One region of the Massilia sp. BGA-UO-ETr-WB1 genome, then DNA from elsewhere that is predicted to be linked to it. Evidence: predicted binding sites of a transcription regulator. Region 1 holds the regulator's gene; each other region holds the start of a gene.

Region 1 (4,208 bases):
GAACAAGATGGAGCAGGGCGTGGCCACCTTGTGCTTCGCCACCGGCATGGGCGCCATCGGCGCCGTGTTCCAGGCGCTGCTGCGCGCGGGCGACCACGTGGTGTCGTCGTCCTTCCTGTTCGGTAACACCAACTCGCTGTGGCAAACCGTGGCGGGGCAGGGCGTGGCGGTCGATTTCGTCGACGCCACCGACGTGGCCAATGTGACGGCCGCCATCCAGCCGAATACCCGCATCGTGTTCGTCGAAACCATTGCCAACCCGCGTACGCAAGTGGCGGACCTGAAGCGGATCGGCGAGCTGTGCCAGGAGCGCGGCATCCTCTACATCGTCGACAACACGATGACCACGCCGTATCTCTTCCTGCCGAAGTCGGTGCACGCCGGCCTGGTGGTCAACGCGCTGACCAAGTCGATCTGCGGCCACGGCAATGCGCTGGGCGGCAGCCTGACCGACACCGGCGCCTACGACTGGACGCGGTTCCCGAACATTTTCGAGAACTACAAGAAGGCGGCGCCGGCGCAGTGGGGCATCACGCAGATCCGCGCCAAGGGCTTGCGCGACTTCGGCGCCTCGCTGGGGCCGGAGGCGGCGCACCACATCGCGGTCGGCGCCGAAACGCTGGCGCTGCGCATGGAGCGCACCTGCGCCAACGCCAAGGCGCTGGCCGAACTGCTGGAATCGGACGAGCGCGTGGCGGCGGTGTACTACCCGGGCCTGAAGTCGCATCCGCAGCACGCCATCTCGGCGGAGCTGTTCCGCGCGCATGGTTCGCTGCTGAGCTTTGAGCTGAAGGACGGCATCGATTGCTTCGATTTCCTGAACCGCCTGAAGCTGGCGGTGCCGGCCTCCAACCTGGGCGACACGCGCACGCTGATCATCCCGGTGGCGCACACCATCTTCTACGAGATGGGCGCGGAGCGCCGGGCGTCGATGGGGATTGCGGAATCGCTGATACGCGTGTCGGTCGGCATCGAGGACACGGCTGATTTGCTAGAAGACTTCAGCTGCGCGCTGGAAGCCTGCTAAGCGCAGGCGGCGTTACCAGGGCTGCGCGCCTTCCATGTGATATGGATGGCGCCAGCCCGGCAGCGCCGCGATGCGGTCCAGCCAGGCCTGCACGCGCGGCGGGTAGCCGACGTTGGCCTGCTCCGGCCAGTACATATAGCCGCAGATGGAAAAGTCGGCCATGCTGACGTGGTCGTCGAGCAGGAAGGCGCGGCCGTCGGACAGTTCTTCCTCCAGGCGTTCGATGTCGGCGTTGAAGCGGTTGCGGAACCACGGCAGCACGGTGCCGGCGTAGGCCGCCGGATCGAACTTCTGCCCATAGCGCAGGTGCGCCATCGAGAAGCCGATGCGGTTGGCCTCCCAGAACAGCCATTCGCGCACGCGCTCCAGGCGCTGCTGCGTTTCGCCGCCAAACGCTGTCAGGTGTTCGGCCAGGTGCAGCAGGATGGCGTTCGACTGCACGTAGGCCTGGCCGTCATGCACCAGCAGCGGCACTTCGCAGTACCTGGACAGGCTGCGGAAAGGCTCGGGGCGCCCGGCGCGCTCCAGGCGCAGGTCAATCTCTTCATACTCGTGCGGCACCTTGGCCACTTCCATGGCCAGCTTCACCTTGTAGCTGTGGCCGGACTCGCAATTGCCGTAGAGTTTGAAAGCACCCATTGTTGCTCTTTCTTAGTGCCAGCTGCGCAGCAGGCCGACCGCCAGTCCTTCCAGCGCGAACTCGTCCGCCTCCGGATTGACGGTGATTACTTTGAAATCCGGATTTTCAGGAAACAACTCGATGGTGGAGCCGGTCTTCTGGTAGCGCTTGACCGTCACTTCGTTGCCGATGCGGGCCACGACGATCTGGCCGTTCTTGGCGCTGTCCACCTTTTTGACGGCCAGCAGGTCGCCGTCCATGATGCCGATGTCGCGCATCGATTCGCCGCGCACCTTGAGCAGGAAGTCGGGCTTGGCGGAAAACAGGGCGGGGTCCACGCTGTAGCTGGTTTCCAGGTTTTCCTGGGCCAGGATGGGCGAACCGGCGGCCACGCGGCCGATCAGCGGCAGCGACATCATGTTGGACGCGGCGGCGGCGGCCGCATTGGCCACCTTGGTGGCGGCGCTTTCGGCATGCGCGCCCAGCAGGCGGATGCCGCGCGAGGTGCCGGCCGCGATCTCGATGGCGCCCTTGCGCGCCAGCGCCTGCAGGTGCTCCTCGGCGGCGTTGGCCGATTTGAAGCCCAGTTCGTTGGCGATCTCGGCGCGGGTGGGCGGGAAGCCGGTATTGTCGATGGCATCCTTGATCAGATTAAGGATTTGTTCCTGGCGTGCGGTGAGCTTGATCATGGTGCGTTTCGCTCTGAGAGCTGTGGATATAGACAGACTGTATTTTTGTACAGTGTGAGCGCTAATGCAAGGGATTTCATTGCTGCTCGCGAAATATTTTCACTTAGCGGCCGTCAAATACGTCATCCAGAGCGTCCGCACGCAGAATCTGCCCCTCCCAGCTGGCCAAGTCGGCCTTCGATGCCTGCTCGATACGCCGCGTAGTGTCCGGCGGCAGCGGACCGAACCGCAGCTTTAGCAGCCGCGTCAGTGCTTCCCGGTGTCCTGCCAGCAGGCCTTCTTCCCGGCCCTGTTCCCGGCCTTCCTCCCGGCCTTCCTCCCGGCCTTCTTCCCGGCCTATTGCGCGGCCCGCCTGACGCCCTTCCTCGAGGCCTTCCTCACGGGCCCTTTGCTTGTGCATCTTGATGATGAGATTTTCGAATGGCATAGTCATGCTCCTTTCAAGCTCAACAACTTTCGCACCCAACTGTTGCTGAAGCGGCGCGGGTATTGCCATCATCCAGTCTAGTACATCGAACAGGTCCAGGATGCGCTGCGTGCTCCATTGCCGTTCGTGCATCAGTGTGGCCAGCCTTGCTTTCCACTCGAAGCGCAGTTGGGGCTGGTGGCGCGTGTGCAGTGTCATGAGATGGGCCACGGTCAAGATCGCAAAGGCGTTATGGCTGGCTAGCAGTCTTTCCAGGTGCGGCCAGTAGTCCATCAGCTTGACGGTGGGGTAGTGGATACTGGTTTCGCAGCCGAGCGCAGTGTAGCCGAACCAGTCGGGCCGCCAGGCTGGGGAGGGGTCGGCCAGGATCACCAGCGTGGCGATGGGGCACTGGAAGCGGTCGTACAGGCGGTAGTGATAGGTGAAGATGCGCGCGGCGAATTCCATCTCGCGGCGGCGCTGGATCTCGAGATGAATGTAGAGCAGCTGATGCGCGCCGTCCCGCCCGCGCACTTGCACCAGCTTGTCGAGCCGCCTGCGGCCCAGGCTGGCGTCGCGCGCGATCTGCGACAGTTCCTGGTCCAGGAAGCTGTAGCCCAGTTTCCAGTCGATGGCGTCGTGCGCCTGGGGGAAGAAGAAAGCCATGAATTCGCGGAAATAGCGCATCACGGCGGTCTTCCATGGGGTGTCGTAGTCGTCGGCGGGCGGTTCCATGGCTGGTAGCATGCGCGCAGCCGGGGTGGCCGGCTTTGCGCGGGGTCAAGGCGGGCTGCTGCTTGATTTTTCAGCGGAAAGGCGCTATAGTCGCGGGCTTACCTCTTCCCACACCCGTCTTGACGCCGGGGTGGGCTATATTCACAGTCCTTAAGGGAGTTTTCATGCGTCACTATGAAATCGTATTTATCGTCCATCCGGACCAAAGCGAGCAAGTGCCCGCGATGATCGAACGTTACAAAGCCAGCGTGACCTCGCGCGGCGGTAACGTACATCGCGTGGAAGATTGGGGCCGCCGTCAAATGGCTTACTCGATCCAGAAACTGGCTAAAGCACACTACATCTGCATGAACATCGAGTGCGACAACGAGACCCTGGTCGAGCTGGAAACCGCATTCAAATTCAATGATGCCGTGCTGCGTCACCTGACCGTGAAAATGAAGAAAGCGGAAACCGCTCCTTCGCCGATGATGAAGTCGGTACAACGTGAAGACGCGGCCAAGAGCCATCGCGCCGAAGCACAAGCAGCTGCAGCGGCCTAATCGGCCAGTCGAGTATTGACCAGGAACTGAACTGAACCAGCTACAGGTAACCGCCCTCATCACCGAACGGGACACCATCAGGTACACCCCGGCCGGCATGCCGATTGTCACTGCAACCTTGCAGCACAGTTCGCAGCAGATGGAGGCAGGCATCGCCCGCCTCACCGAATTCGAAGTCCCGGCCCTGGCG
Region 2 (4,208 bases), on a different contig from region 1:
CCTTCACGCTGGACGCCAGCTACCTCGATCCGATGATGCGCGGCGACGGCCACACCGGCATCGACGCCATGATAGGCGCGGCGCAAGGCCATTTCCCAGGCATGCAGTTCGTGTTGGACGGTACGCCTGACGGCCACAACGACGTGGTGCGCTTCTCCTGGTCGCTGGGCTTGCCCGGTGCCGAGCCGGTGGCGCGCGGCACCGACGTGGCCACCGTCAGCAACGATGGCCGGTTGGTGAAAGTCACCGGCTTCCTGAACCAGGCCTGAGCCCGCAGACAAGACCAGGAGACGATCATGAGCAACGCCAACGCCGCCCACATCGTCATCGCGGAGCCCGCATGAGCGCCGCCGCACCCGGCCAGTACTTCAGCGATTTCGCGGCCGCGCTGCGCTACTGGCGCGGCAAGCGCGGCCATAGCCAGCTGCGGCTGTCCATTGAAAGCGGCATTTCGCAGCGCCACATCAGTTTCCTGGAAAGCGGGCGCTCGCAGCCCAGCCGCGAGCTGATCCTGAAGCTGGGCGTGGTGCTCGACATCCCGCTGCGCGAGCGCAACGTGATGCTGCTGGCGGCAGGTTACGCGCCGGCCTACCAGGAGCGCAAGATGGACGACCCGGAACTGCGCGCCGTCAAGCAGGCGCTCGATTTCATGCTGGCCCAGCAGGCGCCGTACCCGGCGCTGGTAGTGGACCGGCTGTGGAACCTGGTGATGAGCAACGAGCCGGCCAACCGTTTCTTCAAATGGCTGCTCGGCATGCCGGACGACGCGCCGATCCCGCGCGACGGCAGCATCAACGTGCTCAAGCTGACCCTGGCGCCGGACGGCCTGCGGCCCTGGCTGCAGAACTGGGAAGAGGTCGGCGCCGACCTGCTGCACTGGATACAGCGCGAAGCCATGAGCGACGGTCCCGGCAGCGAGGCCAGCGCGCTGCTGTCCGAGCTGCGCGCGCTGGCGGGCATGCCGGGCGCCGGCGCCGGGCCGGCCGGGCTGGTCCCCAACCTCGACCGCCGCACCTTGCCCTTCCTGCCGCTGACCGTGCGCAAGGACGGCGTGGAGCTGAACCTGTTCACCACCATCACCACGCTGGGCACGCCGCACGACGTCACCGTGCACGAACTGCGGCTTGAAGCCTTCTTCCCGGCCGATGAGGCGAGCGCAGCCTGGTTCCGCGCGCGCCATGGTTGAGCTTGGTTGAAAGTTTATTGTCGGCTGGTCTGCCGTTTTTCATCGTGGTACTGCCACAGCACGTTGATGATTTTCCACTCGCTGCGCTGGTTCTTGTACAGGTGCATATAGTCGATCCACTCGTCGGCCGTCAGTTTCACCGTCGCCACGCGCTTGTCGATGTCCAGGATCTTGATGTCCACGCGCGGGGACGGCGGAAACTTGTTGCCGTTCTTGTTGTAAGTCCTGGCCACTTTCAGCATGGTCTCGTAGTCCGTCTGCATGACGAATTCGGTCCCGTCCGCCGCTTGCCAGTAAGTCCGCTTGGCCAGCTGCCGGTCCAATCCCCGCTCCATCAGCGCGGGGTCCGCCTTGTGCTGCGATTCGATATAGTCCAGCACGGCCCGTTCGATCGCCTGCTGGTCCGCAGCATCCGCAGCGTGGGACAGGAGGGGCAAGAGCGCCAAGGTCAACAGCATCAGAACACGTTTCATAAGGTCCGGCCCTTCTTGAATAGTTGGCAAGAGAGCCCCATGAGAACACGAACCCGGCCATCGTGGCAATGGCGCCGGATACTGTATATAATTACAGTATCACAATTTTTGCCCCGCCCAGTCACGCCATGGCCGAAACGCACCGCATTGCCCACCTCGACATGGATGCGTTCTACGCGTCCGTGGAGTTGCTGCGCTACCCGGAACTGCGCGGCCAGCCGGTGGTGATCGGCGGCGGTTCGCGCCACCAGCCGGTGCTGCAGCCGGACGGCACCCGCAAGTTCTCCCGCCTGCGCGACTACGTGGGCCGGGGCGTGGTCACCACCTCCACCTACGAGGCGCGCGCGCTGGGCGTGTTCTCCGCCATGGGCACCATGAAAGCGGCCGCGCTGGCGCCGGACGCCGTGCTGCTGCCCACCGACTTCGACTCCTACCGCCGCCTGTCGCGCCAGTTCAAGGCCGCCGTGGCCGAGATCGCGCCCCATATCGAAGACCGCGGCATCGATGAAATCTACATCGACCTGAGTGAACATGAAGAGGACACGCGCGCGCTGGCGCTGCGCATCAAGCAGGCCGTCAAGGACGCCACCGGCCTGTCCTGCTCGATCGGCATCGCGCCCAACAAGCTGCTGGCCAAGATCTGCTCCGACCTGGACAAGCCCAACGGCCTGACCATCGTCTCGCACGACGACGTGCCCACCCGCATCTGGCCGCTGGCGGTGCGCAAGGTCAACGGCATCGGCCCCAAGGCGGACGCCAAGCTGGCCGCGCTCGGCATCGAGACCGTGGGCCAGGTGGCCGCCGCCGACGAGGCGCTGCTGCAGGAGCACTTCGGCCTGAACTACGCCAGCTGGCTCAAGCGCGTCGCGCACGGGCTGGACGAGCGCGCCGTGGTCACCAGCCACGAGCCTAAATCCATCAGCCGCGAAACCACCTTCGAGCGCGACCTGCACGCCAGGCACGACCGCGAAGCGCTGTCGGACATCTTCACCCGGCTGTGCCAGCGCCTGGGTGAGGACCTTGAGCGCAAGCGCTATGTCGGCCGCACGGTGGGCATCAAGCTGCGCTACTCGGACTTCAGCAGGGTGACGCGCGACGTCACCCTGCCGGCCCCCACGGCGGACGCGGCCGTCATCCGGCGCGCCGCCGGCGAATGCCTGCGGCGGGTCCCGCTGGACCAGCGTCTGCGCCTGCTGGGCGTGAAAATCAGCGCCCTGTCCAGCATGGACGATCCCGGCCTGCTCCAATCCGCAACACGCAAGCCGCAGCAGGGCGATCTTTTCGCGGACCTGTAACGCGCGCGTGTAAAATGTCGTTCCCCCAGAATTTAGTTGAACAAAGGCAAACTCAAATATGTGGTTCAAGAATCTGCAAATCTACCGTCTGCCCGCGCCCTGGGCATTTACTCCAGAACAACTCGAAGCAGCGCTGAGCACCAATGCGTTCTCGCCGGCCAGCAGCAATGAATTGCTGCGCCAGGGTTGGGACAAGCCGCGTCCGAACGGCGGCCTGGTGCACGTGGTCAACAATCAGATGCTGATCCTCCTGGGCACCGAGAAAAAACTGCTGCCGGCCACCGTCATCAACCAGGTGGCCAAGGCCCGCGCGGCCGAGATGGAAGAAGCGCAAGGTTTCGCTCCCGGCAAGAAAGCCATGAAGGAACTGAAGGAACGCGTGGCCGACGAGCTGCTGCCGCGCGCCTTCTCGATCCGCGGCAACGTGTGGACCTGGATCGACCCGGTCAACGGCTGGCTGGTGGTGGACGCCGCCAGCCCGGCCAAGGCCGACGAAGTGATCAAGCTGCTGCTGAAAGCGGTCGACCGCATGCCGCTGGAAAGCCTGCGCGTGCAGCGCTCGCCGGTGGGCGTGATGACCGAATGGCTGCAGGCGGACGATTCGCCGGTGGGCTTCACGGTGGATATGGACACCGAGCTGCGCGCCACTGGCGAGAGCAAGGCCGCCGTGCGCTATGTGCGCCACACGCTGGAAGCGGACGAAGTGCGCCGCCACATCGCCGCCGGCAAGCAGTGCACCCGCCTGGCCATGACGTGGGAAAGCAAGATCTCCTTCACCCTGACCGAGTCGCTGGCGCTGAAAGGCATCAAGCCGCTGGACGTGCTGAAGGAAACCGAATCGAGCACCCGCAACGACGACGAGCGTTTCGACGGCGACTTCATGCTGATGACCGGCGAACTGAGCAAGATGATGGCCGACGTGGTCGAAGCCCTGGGCGGCGAAGCGAAAGCCTAAAAAAATAAACCCGCGCAAGCGGGTTTATTTTTGGGGTTGGTATTTTTAAGCGGCGATGCCCATGCCCAGCAGGATGGGCAGGGTGTACTCGGCGAAATTGTCGGCCAGGCGGCGCAGTTCGGCCAGCTGCGCCTCCGGTTCCATCGGCCGGCCCTCCTTCTGCAAGCGCTGGTTCTGGCTCAGCAGCACGTCATTGGCGTACGCCACCCATTCGCCCGGCTCGGTCTTGCCCTGCTGGCGCGCCAGCAGGAACAGCTGGCCGAAGCGGTCCACCGCAAAGCCGCCGCCCGTCACGGGCG
Region 3 (4,208 bases), on a different contig from region 1:
TGTTTTCGGGCGCTTCGCCGTCGCCGGGATCCACGCGTTGCACACCTCGGGCCGGTAGTCCTCCAAGTCGGCGGGCACAAGCACGTTTTCAGCTCCCAGCCTGGCCGTCAACAGCTCCAGCAAGCGAGCGTAGTCCTGCGGTGATCCGCCGGGTTCAGGGAACAGGCTGGCGTTCGGCGGCAGCATCGATTCGATCTTCACCGCTTCGAGCCGCAGTGCGATCACCGGCCGCTCCAATGTTGTTTTTGCCAGGCGCTCCTTGAGCAGGCGTAGCAGATGGGCCTCGTGCCATACCGGCTCGGCAAGTGCCACCTCAAGTACCGTTGGCGCGATAGCGGAATGGCCACGCTCATGCTCCAGGGCGAGTGTCAATACCCGTACTGCACGTTGCAGCGAGGCGAGCCAGCCGACCAGTTGCAGGATGAGTCCGGTGGCGCCGTGCAGTAGCGCGTCGGCGCTCTCGACACGGTCGAAGGTTTCGATGCGGGCGGAGAAATGCAGCGGCGGCTTGATCCATTCGTGCATCTCGGGCGCTTCACCGTAGGCGCGGTCCAGCGTTGCCAGGAGCTCCTTGCTGGTGCGGCGTAGAAGACCGGCACGCGGAAGTCTTCGCAGCGCACCGATCCGCTTGGCGCCGATGTCGCCCAGCCAATCATGGAAAGGGGCAGCTGCCGGTACCAGAGCGCAGGGCAGCAAGTCCAGCCGTTGCTGCATGGTCGCCAGTGACAGGACGCGGCGGCGGAACACGACATTTTTCATCCGGGTGCTACGGGCGAGCAGCCATGCGCCTTCAGCCGTTGGGGCGGCCCCGAGCTGCACAGTAAAGCCCAGCGCTTCGATGCCTTTTGTCACACGTGCGCATAAAGCGTGGGGGCCGCGGAAGAGCGCAAGGCTGGCGCTGACTTCCAGCAGCACCGAGAAATCCGGTTGAAACGTGACTTCCGGCGTGTACTGCATCATCGCAGTCGCGATGGCATTCAGGGCAAGGTCCTCTTTGGCAAGGTTGCGTTCAAGAATAGCCGTGTCAGGCGATACCGCCATCACGCCCCCGCTGCGCATCCCAAGCCTCACGCCCGCCAGGCCAGCGTCCATCGATATGGAGATAACGATTCCCTTGTCGGTTACTGCATACAGCCCCGGCTCAGACCAACATGGGCGCAGCGACTCGAGCGGGAGCAGTGGCAGGTGTGCGCTGAGCAGGAGTTTCATGTTCTTTGTCCCACAGCTGGCGACCAGCGGGCATGTCAATCAGGGGTACGAAAATAGGGGATTCACAATGCGGGCCTCGTCGCTTGATGATGTCCACCGAGATGCCACCGAGCGCGGGCCGCAGTGCAAGACGCAGCGGTGAAGGGGACGCGTCGGCGGCCGCAGTCAGTGGTCGAACCAGCCATAGCCAGGTATCCGTGGACTGCGCGGCCAGGTTGAGGCGCCGCAGTGCTTCGGGTCGCACGTTCGACTGCCAAAGGACAACGCCACCGCAACTTCCGTTCTTCAGGATTTGCTCCGCTGACCAGAGCGCATCTGCCGAGCTCTGGGGGCGAAGCCAGAGCACATTCTGTTCATTCATCCGCCACGACCGGCATGCCATCGCGTGGGGAAGATACGGCGGCTGTATCAGGGCGACCCTGTGTTGTCGAGATAGCGACGCCAATGCGGGCTTCAGTAACTGCATCTCGCCGATACCGTGTTGTTGAACCAGCAGTTCGACGAGTGCCGATCTCGGCCATCCTTCGTTGGGTAGCTGGCTATCCAGAACAGGATGACCGGTTGTCGTCGTCGTGGCACGCGACACGGCAAGTTCGCTTGCACGCCATACGCTAGAACGTACAGCCAGGTCCAGAGCAGCTTGAGCAACAGGTGTAGCGGAAAGTGGTGGAACAAGCATGTTAACTCCGATACTGTGATTTTATACAGTGTTTTGTGAAGTATAGTCGGCCAACCGGCAACCTAGCAAGAGGATTTTTATTGCGCAATGGCAATTTTTTCTGAGGGCAATTCTGCTCGAGACGAGGACTGGGAGGTAACTCCTGCGTAATGCCCAGCAGAATCTGCCCAGATTGCGCGACTAGGTGAATGCGTCCGCAGCAGGCACCGGACGCGGCTATGAGCCGGCTTGAATGCAGCGCGGATCTGTATCGAGCCGAGTGGGCTTGGCTGCGCGCTGACAGTGTTGAAGTAGGCGAAGCGCCCATGCAGGCGCATGGATAGCGCGGAAGCGTGCGTGGCGTTAACTCCACGCGTTCGATCGCAGCCCCGGCAGCTTGCGCGGCCGTCAAAACCAGGGAGACCAGAAACGCGTTTTTGGCTTGACGGGCGGTTTTCCTGCTTGGATGCTCGCATTGTCGCGTTCCGTACCAGCATTCACTTTTCCGGGCACGTCCCCGGCCGCTGCGACAGCCGAAGTCGCTCCCGCTGCTGCTGTGTACACCGCGCATCCGTTCAGCACGGCGACAAGCCAATCGCTACTATTGTCCACTTTAAGGGTCGCCAAGACGCCCAAGCAGATTAGTTCGGATACCACCAATCCCAGCCAGGCTGGGCTTATCCCAAAGGCTGATTTCAAAGTGTTCGTGACCACAACAGTCGCGCCAGTTGCACCGGCAAATGTGCCGAGACTGGCAAGGGTGTAGAACTCGTTCGCCATTTTTCTCTCCTAGTTATCAATGCGCGGAAAAACCAACGTTGGCCGCTCCGCAGGGGTATCGCGCTTCCTTGCAGCGCAACTCTTATTGTCGAATCGTGGCCCACCTACGTTCGAGCGCTTGCGCGAAAGCCAATGCCATGCCGCTGTCGTCCAGCTGGGAATGGTCGATCCACTGAGCCCGCCAGGCAAGTGCCCACGGTGGGGTGACTTCCAACTGCCCGATGAGGTGATCGAGCTTGCGCATGCGCCGTTGTGCATCTTGCAGTATCGGGTCAGCGCGGAGGGATCGTTCCTTCGCTTGCCTAAAGATAGCTAAACGATCCGCCCTAGCGAGCAGGTATTCTGCCGCTACCGCGCGTACGGTGACATCGGGCGACAGTAGCAATTGCAGAACATCTTCCGGCTTGCCAATCAGGGTCTGGGCCATGGTCCGATGTGTGGAGGAGCGCTCGCGCAAGTGATCTGCCAGCTGTGCTTTGAACCCATCGTCTAGCGGTATCATTGCCAAAGTGCCGAGCAGGCGGCTGTCGTCGCTGCCTTGCTTGATAAAACTGGCGAGATGCGACGCAGCCTGCTGAGGGTGCGTGCGGGCCAGCCAGCGCAGCAATTCCCGGTCGAGATCGGGGCGGCTAGGGAGGCGGTAGGTCTGGATATCTTCCGCGGGCGCGCCTAGGGCAGTGAGCCTGCGCGCCAGCGCCAAGCGGAGTTCAGGACTTGCGGAAGCCCGCATCATGTCGCGCATGGCGGAAGGCCCATTCGTGGCGTTCGCTTCGACCATCGCCTCTACCATGGCCAGCGCCGGTCCGCCCATGGCTGGCGCTAGTTCGACGCGCGCAACCGTCCGGTCGGGCATGCCCTGGCGCTTCCACAGCAAAAGCACATGCCCATCACCGCTGACGGCCTCCAGCCTGGCGTCTGGGCAATCGCGCGCAGCGGCGACGCCGGCGTCGATGGATGCGTCCTGATCCAAAGCCAGATCCGGGTTCAACAGCCACTGGGTGCACGGAGCCTTGCCCAGATGGCGCCCGAAGGCGGCCAGCCTGGCAAGAGTGTCGTGCGAAGGTATGGGGCCGGCTTGCACATGCATTAGAAGGTTGCTGACTGTTTCGCTCACTGTATTGAATCCTGCGGGATCCGTAAGCCTGAGCGTGGAAAGGGCGCTGCGGATATGTCTTCTGGGCGCGCCGATCGTGCTCGCAACCGGAAAAGTGCAGCCTTTCGTGCGAAGCGTTGCCTGCGCGATGACGGGATAAACAGTGTTGGCGCCCGGCTCGGCTAGCGTTTCTGACCACCAAGCCTGTACTTCGGGCGTGCATTGGCCATCCCATTCCGACAGCAGATTGAGCGTGAGGCCGACGTGCTTGCTGGCGCCGCTCGCGCGCAAAGCGCCTACCGCCCTTGCTGGACTGAGTTTGCTTAGCGCGGGGATCAACTGCGCCGCCGATTGCGGATCCTTTCGGCGGATGAGTGCTTCGAGACGATCTTCATCGCCCGCTTGGACAGCTTCTGGCAGTATCAGCACCAGAGCAGGAGCAAGCGTCCCCTGTTCGCTGGCGCCTTC
Region 4 (4,208 bases), on a different contig from region 1:
GTCGCCATTGGCGTGCGGGTCGACGCCGATGGCCACCGAGATGTCGTGGATCTCGTTGTTGGCGAACAGGCGGTCCTTGTCGGTTTCCCAGGAGTTGAGCACCTTGCCGCGCAGCGGCAGGATGGCCTGGAATTCCTTGTCGCGGCCCATCTTGGCCGAGCCGCCCGCCGAGTCGCCCTCGACCAGGAAGATCTCGGTGCGGGTCACGTCGGTCGATTCGCAGTCGGTCAGCTTGCCCGGCAACACGGCCACGCCGGAGGATTTTTTCTTTTCCACTTTCTGCAGCGAGCGCAAACGCGACTGCGCCTGCTTGATCACCAGCTCGGCCAGCTTCTTGCCGTAGTCGATGTGCTGGTTCAGCCACAGCTCCAGCGGCGGCTTGGCGAAGGTGGACACCAGGCGCACCGCGTCGCGCGAGTTCAGGCGCTCCTTGATCTGGCCCTGGAACTGCGGGTCCAGCACTTTGGCCGACAGCACGAAGGAAACGCGCGCGAACACGTCTTCCGGCAGCAGCTTCACGCCTTTCGGCAGCAGCGAGTGCATCTCGGCGAAGTTCTTCACGGCGCCGAACAGGCCGTCGCGCAGGCCCGATTCGTGGGTGCCGCCGTTCGGCGTGGGGATCAGGTTGACGTAGGATTCGCGCACCACGGCGCCGGTTTCGGTCCACGCCACCACCCAGGCCGCGCCTTCGCCCTCGGCGAAGCCTTCCGCGTCCGGGCCGGCGAACTGCGCGCCCTCGAACAGCGGGATCAGGGTTTCGCCGTCGGACGTTTGCGCCAGCGCTTCGGTCAGGTAGCCGCGCAGGCCTTCGTCGTATTTCCAGGTTTGCGAGTCGCCGGTCTTGGCGTTGTTCAGCGTGACCGTCACGCCCGGCAGCAGCACCGCCTTGGAACGCAGCAGGCGCTGCAGCTCAACCTGCGAGATCAGCGAGGAGTCGAAGTACTTGGCGTCCGGCCAGGCGGTGACGCGGGTGCCGGACTTCTTGCCGTCCTTCGGCGCCGGCATGGAGGTCAGCGGTTCGACCACGTCGCCGTGCTCGAACACCAGGTGGTGGAAGCCGTTGCCCTTGTCGTCCTTGCGCCAGACGGAGATTTCCAGGCGCTTGGACAGCGCGTTGGTGACCGAGACGCCCACGCCGTGCAGGCCGCCCGAGAAGGCGTAGGCGCCGCCCGAGCCCTTGTCGAACTTGCCGCCCGCGTGCAGGCGGGTGAAGACGATTTCCACCGTCGGCACGTTCTCCTCAGGGTGCAGGCCGACCGGGATGCCCCGGCCGTCGTCTTCCACCGTAATGCTGCCGTCGGCATTCTGCGTGACGATGATGTTTTTGCAATGGCCGCCCAATGCCTCGTCGGAGGCATTGTCGATCACCTCCTGGATGATGTGCAGCGGGTTCTCCGTGCGGGTGTACATGCCCGGACGCTGCTTGACGGGCTCCAGGCCCTTGAGGACGCGGATGGATGATTCGCTATAGTCGGAAACTGGTTTTTTAGTGGCCATACGTGATCAAGCTAGGTTGTGCGGTTCTTATTGGTGCGGCAGATTATTTGCAAAATACTGTGCTGGTGCCATGCAAAACGCTGTGATTATATACAGTTATTTTGCATGGCAAGTGCTTTCTGCGCAACGCCGGCAGGCGCGCTTGCTTGCGCATTCTATCCGCAACCGGCGGCAACGGCGGGAAACAAGGCGCTGGAAATGGCGGGTAATTGTGGTTAAATGGGGAAAAGCGGTGCAAAAAACACCACGTCCGGTCCCTGGTTCGCCCATGAATGCAGACATTTTTCCGTTCGCAGTGCGCCTGATCGGCTTTGCCGAAGCGCAGGCCGGTGGCCTGGCGGCGGCGCTCGCGCGCGCCCCGCTGCATGGGCCTGCCAGCGGGCCGGGGTACTTTTGCCTGTCGGCCGACAGTCTGCAAGAGCCGGATCTGCTCATCGTCAACGGCGCGGACCTGAAGGCGCTCGCCGCGCTGGCGGCGCTTAGTCCGGGCGACGTGCGTCCGGCGCTGCTGCTGGGCGCGCCGGCGCCGGTGCCGGGGCTGCCGTATCCATCCTTGCCCCTGCCGTGCGACGACGACAGCCTGCACGCCGAACTGGCGCGGCTGGTGGAGCGCCGCGCCGACGCGCTGGCCCGGCTGGCCGGCACCGGCCTGCCGCCGCCGGCCGAACGGCGCACCGGCCAGCGGCTCGACCTGGACCTGACCGATCCGTCCGAATACGCGGTGCTGCGCAGTCCGGGCCAGGACCGGCGCGGCGCCGTGCTGGTGGTGGACCGCAACGCGCGCTTCAGCCAGCACATAGCCAGGCTGCTCAAGCCCTGGGACATTCCTTCGCTGTGGGCGTCCGACGAGCCGTCCGCGCTGGCCGCCTGCGCGGACGCGCCGCAGATGCTGGCGCCGGTGGCGGTGGTGCTGCTCAATACCGCGCTGGCCGGGATCGACCCGTACGCCCTGTGCGCCGCGCTGCGCGCGCAGGGCGGCGGCCGCGCGCCAGAGGTGGTGTTCATGGTGTCCAGCGGTTTCCCCTACGACAGCGCGCGCGCCGGCGCCGCCGGCGCCGCCGGCCTGCTCGACAAGCCGGTCTCCGACGCCACGCTGCGCGCGGTGCTCAAGCGGCTGATGCGCATCTCGGGCTAGTGCACATCGCAGGCAGGTGCATGGCGCGGGCTAGTGCGCATGCCCGCGCCGCCGCCGGACCGACAGCACCGCCGCCAGCGAGCCCGCCGCGATGCAGGCCGCGCCGAGCAGCGTGGCCGCCTCCATCCCCATCGCCAGGCCGGGGCCGGCAATCAGCAGCGCCCCCAGGCCGGAACACAACAGCGGCAGCCGGGCGTGGCGGGCGCGCGCGAACCACGCCAGCGCGGCCAGGTTGAGCAGCAGCAGTAGCAGCAGAAAGGGCCAGGAGCGGCTCCAGCCGGGCAGGTAGGAATAGGCCGCGATGCCGGTCATGCTCAGGTAGGCGGCGCCGCAGATCGGGCACTTGGGCAGCAGCGCCAGGCCTGCGGCCCACAGCACCGGCATGGCCTGGCCGGCGCCGGCCAGGCGCGGACGCCCGGCCCGGCCGGCTTGCCGGGCCGCGTGCTGTCCTCCTGCCAGCTGCGCGGCGCGTTCGGCCAGGTCTTGCGGCTGCCACTCCAGGCGCTGGCAGCTTGCGGCGATGCGGCCGTCCGCATCGAGCAGGAACACTTCGATGCGGTGGCGGTTCACGATGGAGGAGATGTAGTTGACGCCGTTGTTGAAGTAGGCCGCGATGTCGTCCCTGCCTTCGGTGGCGCGCAGCAGGTGGCAGTCGTCGCCGGTGGCCAGCCGGCGGCTGTCCGCGTAGCCCTGCAGGCGCGGCGGCAAATCGTAGTCCGGGTCGTAGCTGACGGCGTTGATGCGCACCAGCTGCCCCAGGCCCTGCGCGGCCAGCAGCCTTTGCACCTCGGCCAGCTTGCAGATGGTGAGCGAACACTTGCGTTCATTGTCGCAGCGCGTATAGAAGAACGCCGTGATGCAGGGCTTGCCGGTGAAGAGATCGGCCCAGCCGTGGGCGCGGCCGGCCTGGTCTTCGAAGCGCGCCAGCGCAATGTCGCCGTGGGCCCGGGAAGGGCGGGTCCAGGGCAGCGGCGCACCGCAGCAGCCGTCCTCGCCGCCGCCGTCCTCGCCGCGCGCTGCCAGCCAGTCCTGCGTGCGCCGCACCTCCTCCAGGGCGCTGCCGTCGCCCTCCGACGCGGCCACGCCGCCCCAGCGCTCCAGGTCAACCAGGTCGTCTTGCAGGGCGAGCGTCTGCGCGGCGCGCTCCAGCGCGGCCCGCGCGGCGGACGGCGGCGCCGGCGAGCGGCGCAAGGCGCGCGCGGCGGCGGCCAGCAGGTAGGGGCTATGCTCGCTTTGCAGTTCCGCCAGCAGCAGCGGCAGGGCGGCTGCGGGCAGGGGCTGGCGGCCAAGCGCAGCGAGCACCCAGCCGCGCCGCCGCACTGCTTCGGCGCCGCTTTGCTGGCCGTAGGCGGGGTGCTCCTCGGCCAGCAGCTCCAGCAGGGCGGGAACGTCGCGCGCATGCGCGGCCACCGCGTCGCGGAACTGCTGTGCTGTCCATGGTTGCGCGGTCGCCGGCATGCTGCTTCCTCAGGTATAGCGCTCCGCGAGCTTTTGCGCCGCCAGCGTCATCGGCGAGGCTTGCCCGCCGCTTTGCCGGCTCAAGCTGTCGACGTGGGATTTGAGCTTGCTGTCGCCG

The links. The regulator LexA, encoded in region 1, represses DNA repair genes until DNA is damaged. The targets are predictions, from matches to a motif close to ACTGTATNNNNATACAGT.
Region 2: dinB (DNA polymerase IV) is a predicted target of LexA. The motif match lies at 1,740-1,757, and genes of this name have one in related genera.
Region 3: imuA (translesion DNA synthesis-associated protein ImuA) is a predicted target of LexA. The motif match lies at 1,901-1,918, and genes of this name have one in related genera.
Region 4: AC56DV_RS06060 (DNA topoisomerase IV subunit B) is a predicted target of LexA. The motif match lies at 1,577-1,594, and genes of this name have one in related genera.

Annotation. Positions count from the first base shown of each region.
Region 1 is NZ_JCAQOT010000025.1:117,398-121,605, forward strand. It holds gene AC56DV_RS18675 (cystathionine gamma-synthase family protein) at 1-1,027, shown strand, start outside; gene AC56DV_RS18680 (glutathione S-transferase family protein) at 1,040-1,666, opposite strand; gene lexA (transcriptional repressor LexA) at 1,679-2,335, opposite strand; gene AC56DV_RS18690 (RpnC/YadD family protein) at 2,439-3,476, opposite strand; gene rpsF (30S ribosomal protein S6) at 3,641-4,018, shown strand; gene priB (primosomal replication protein N) at 4,050-4,208, shown strand, end outside.
Region 2 is NZ_JCAQOT010000024.1:17,422-21,629, reverse strand. It holds gene AC56DV_RS13180 (nuclear transport factor 2 family protein) at 1-269, shown strand, start outside; gene AC56DV_RS13175 (helix-turn-helix domain-containing protein) at 341-1,186, shown strand; gene AC56DV_RS13170 (nuclear transport factor 2 family protein) at 1,201-1,659, opposite strand; gene dinB (DNA polymerase IV) at 1,788-2,954, shown strand; gene AC56DV_RS13160 (recombination-associated protein RdgC) at 3,013-3,909, shown strand; gene AC56DV_RS13155 (class I SAM-dependent methyltransferase) at 3,955-4,208, opposite strand, start outside.
Region 3 is NZ_JCAQOT010000017.1:22,001-26,208, forward strand. It holds gene AC56DV_RS04205 (Y-family DNA polymerase) at 1-1,209, opposite strand, end outside; gene imuA (translesion DNA synthesis-associated protein ImuA) at 1,142-1,888, opposite strand; gene AC56DV_RS04215 (hypothetical protein) at 2,276-2,647, opposite strand; gene AC56DV_RS04220 (caspase family protein) at 2,730-4,208, opposite strand, start outside.
Region 4 is NZ_JCAQOT010000021.1:300,834-305,041, reverse strand. It holds gene AC56DV_RS06060 (DNA topoisomerase IV subunit B) at 1-1,497, opposite strand, end outside; gene AC56DV_RS06055 (response regulator) at 1,766-2,632, shown strand; gene AC56DV_RS06050 (SCO family protein) at 2,663-4,090, opposite strand; gene AC56DV_RS06045 (HEAT repeat domain-containing protein) at 4,100-4,208, opposite strand, start outside.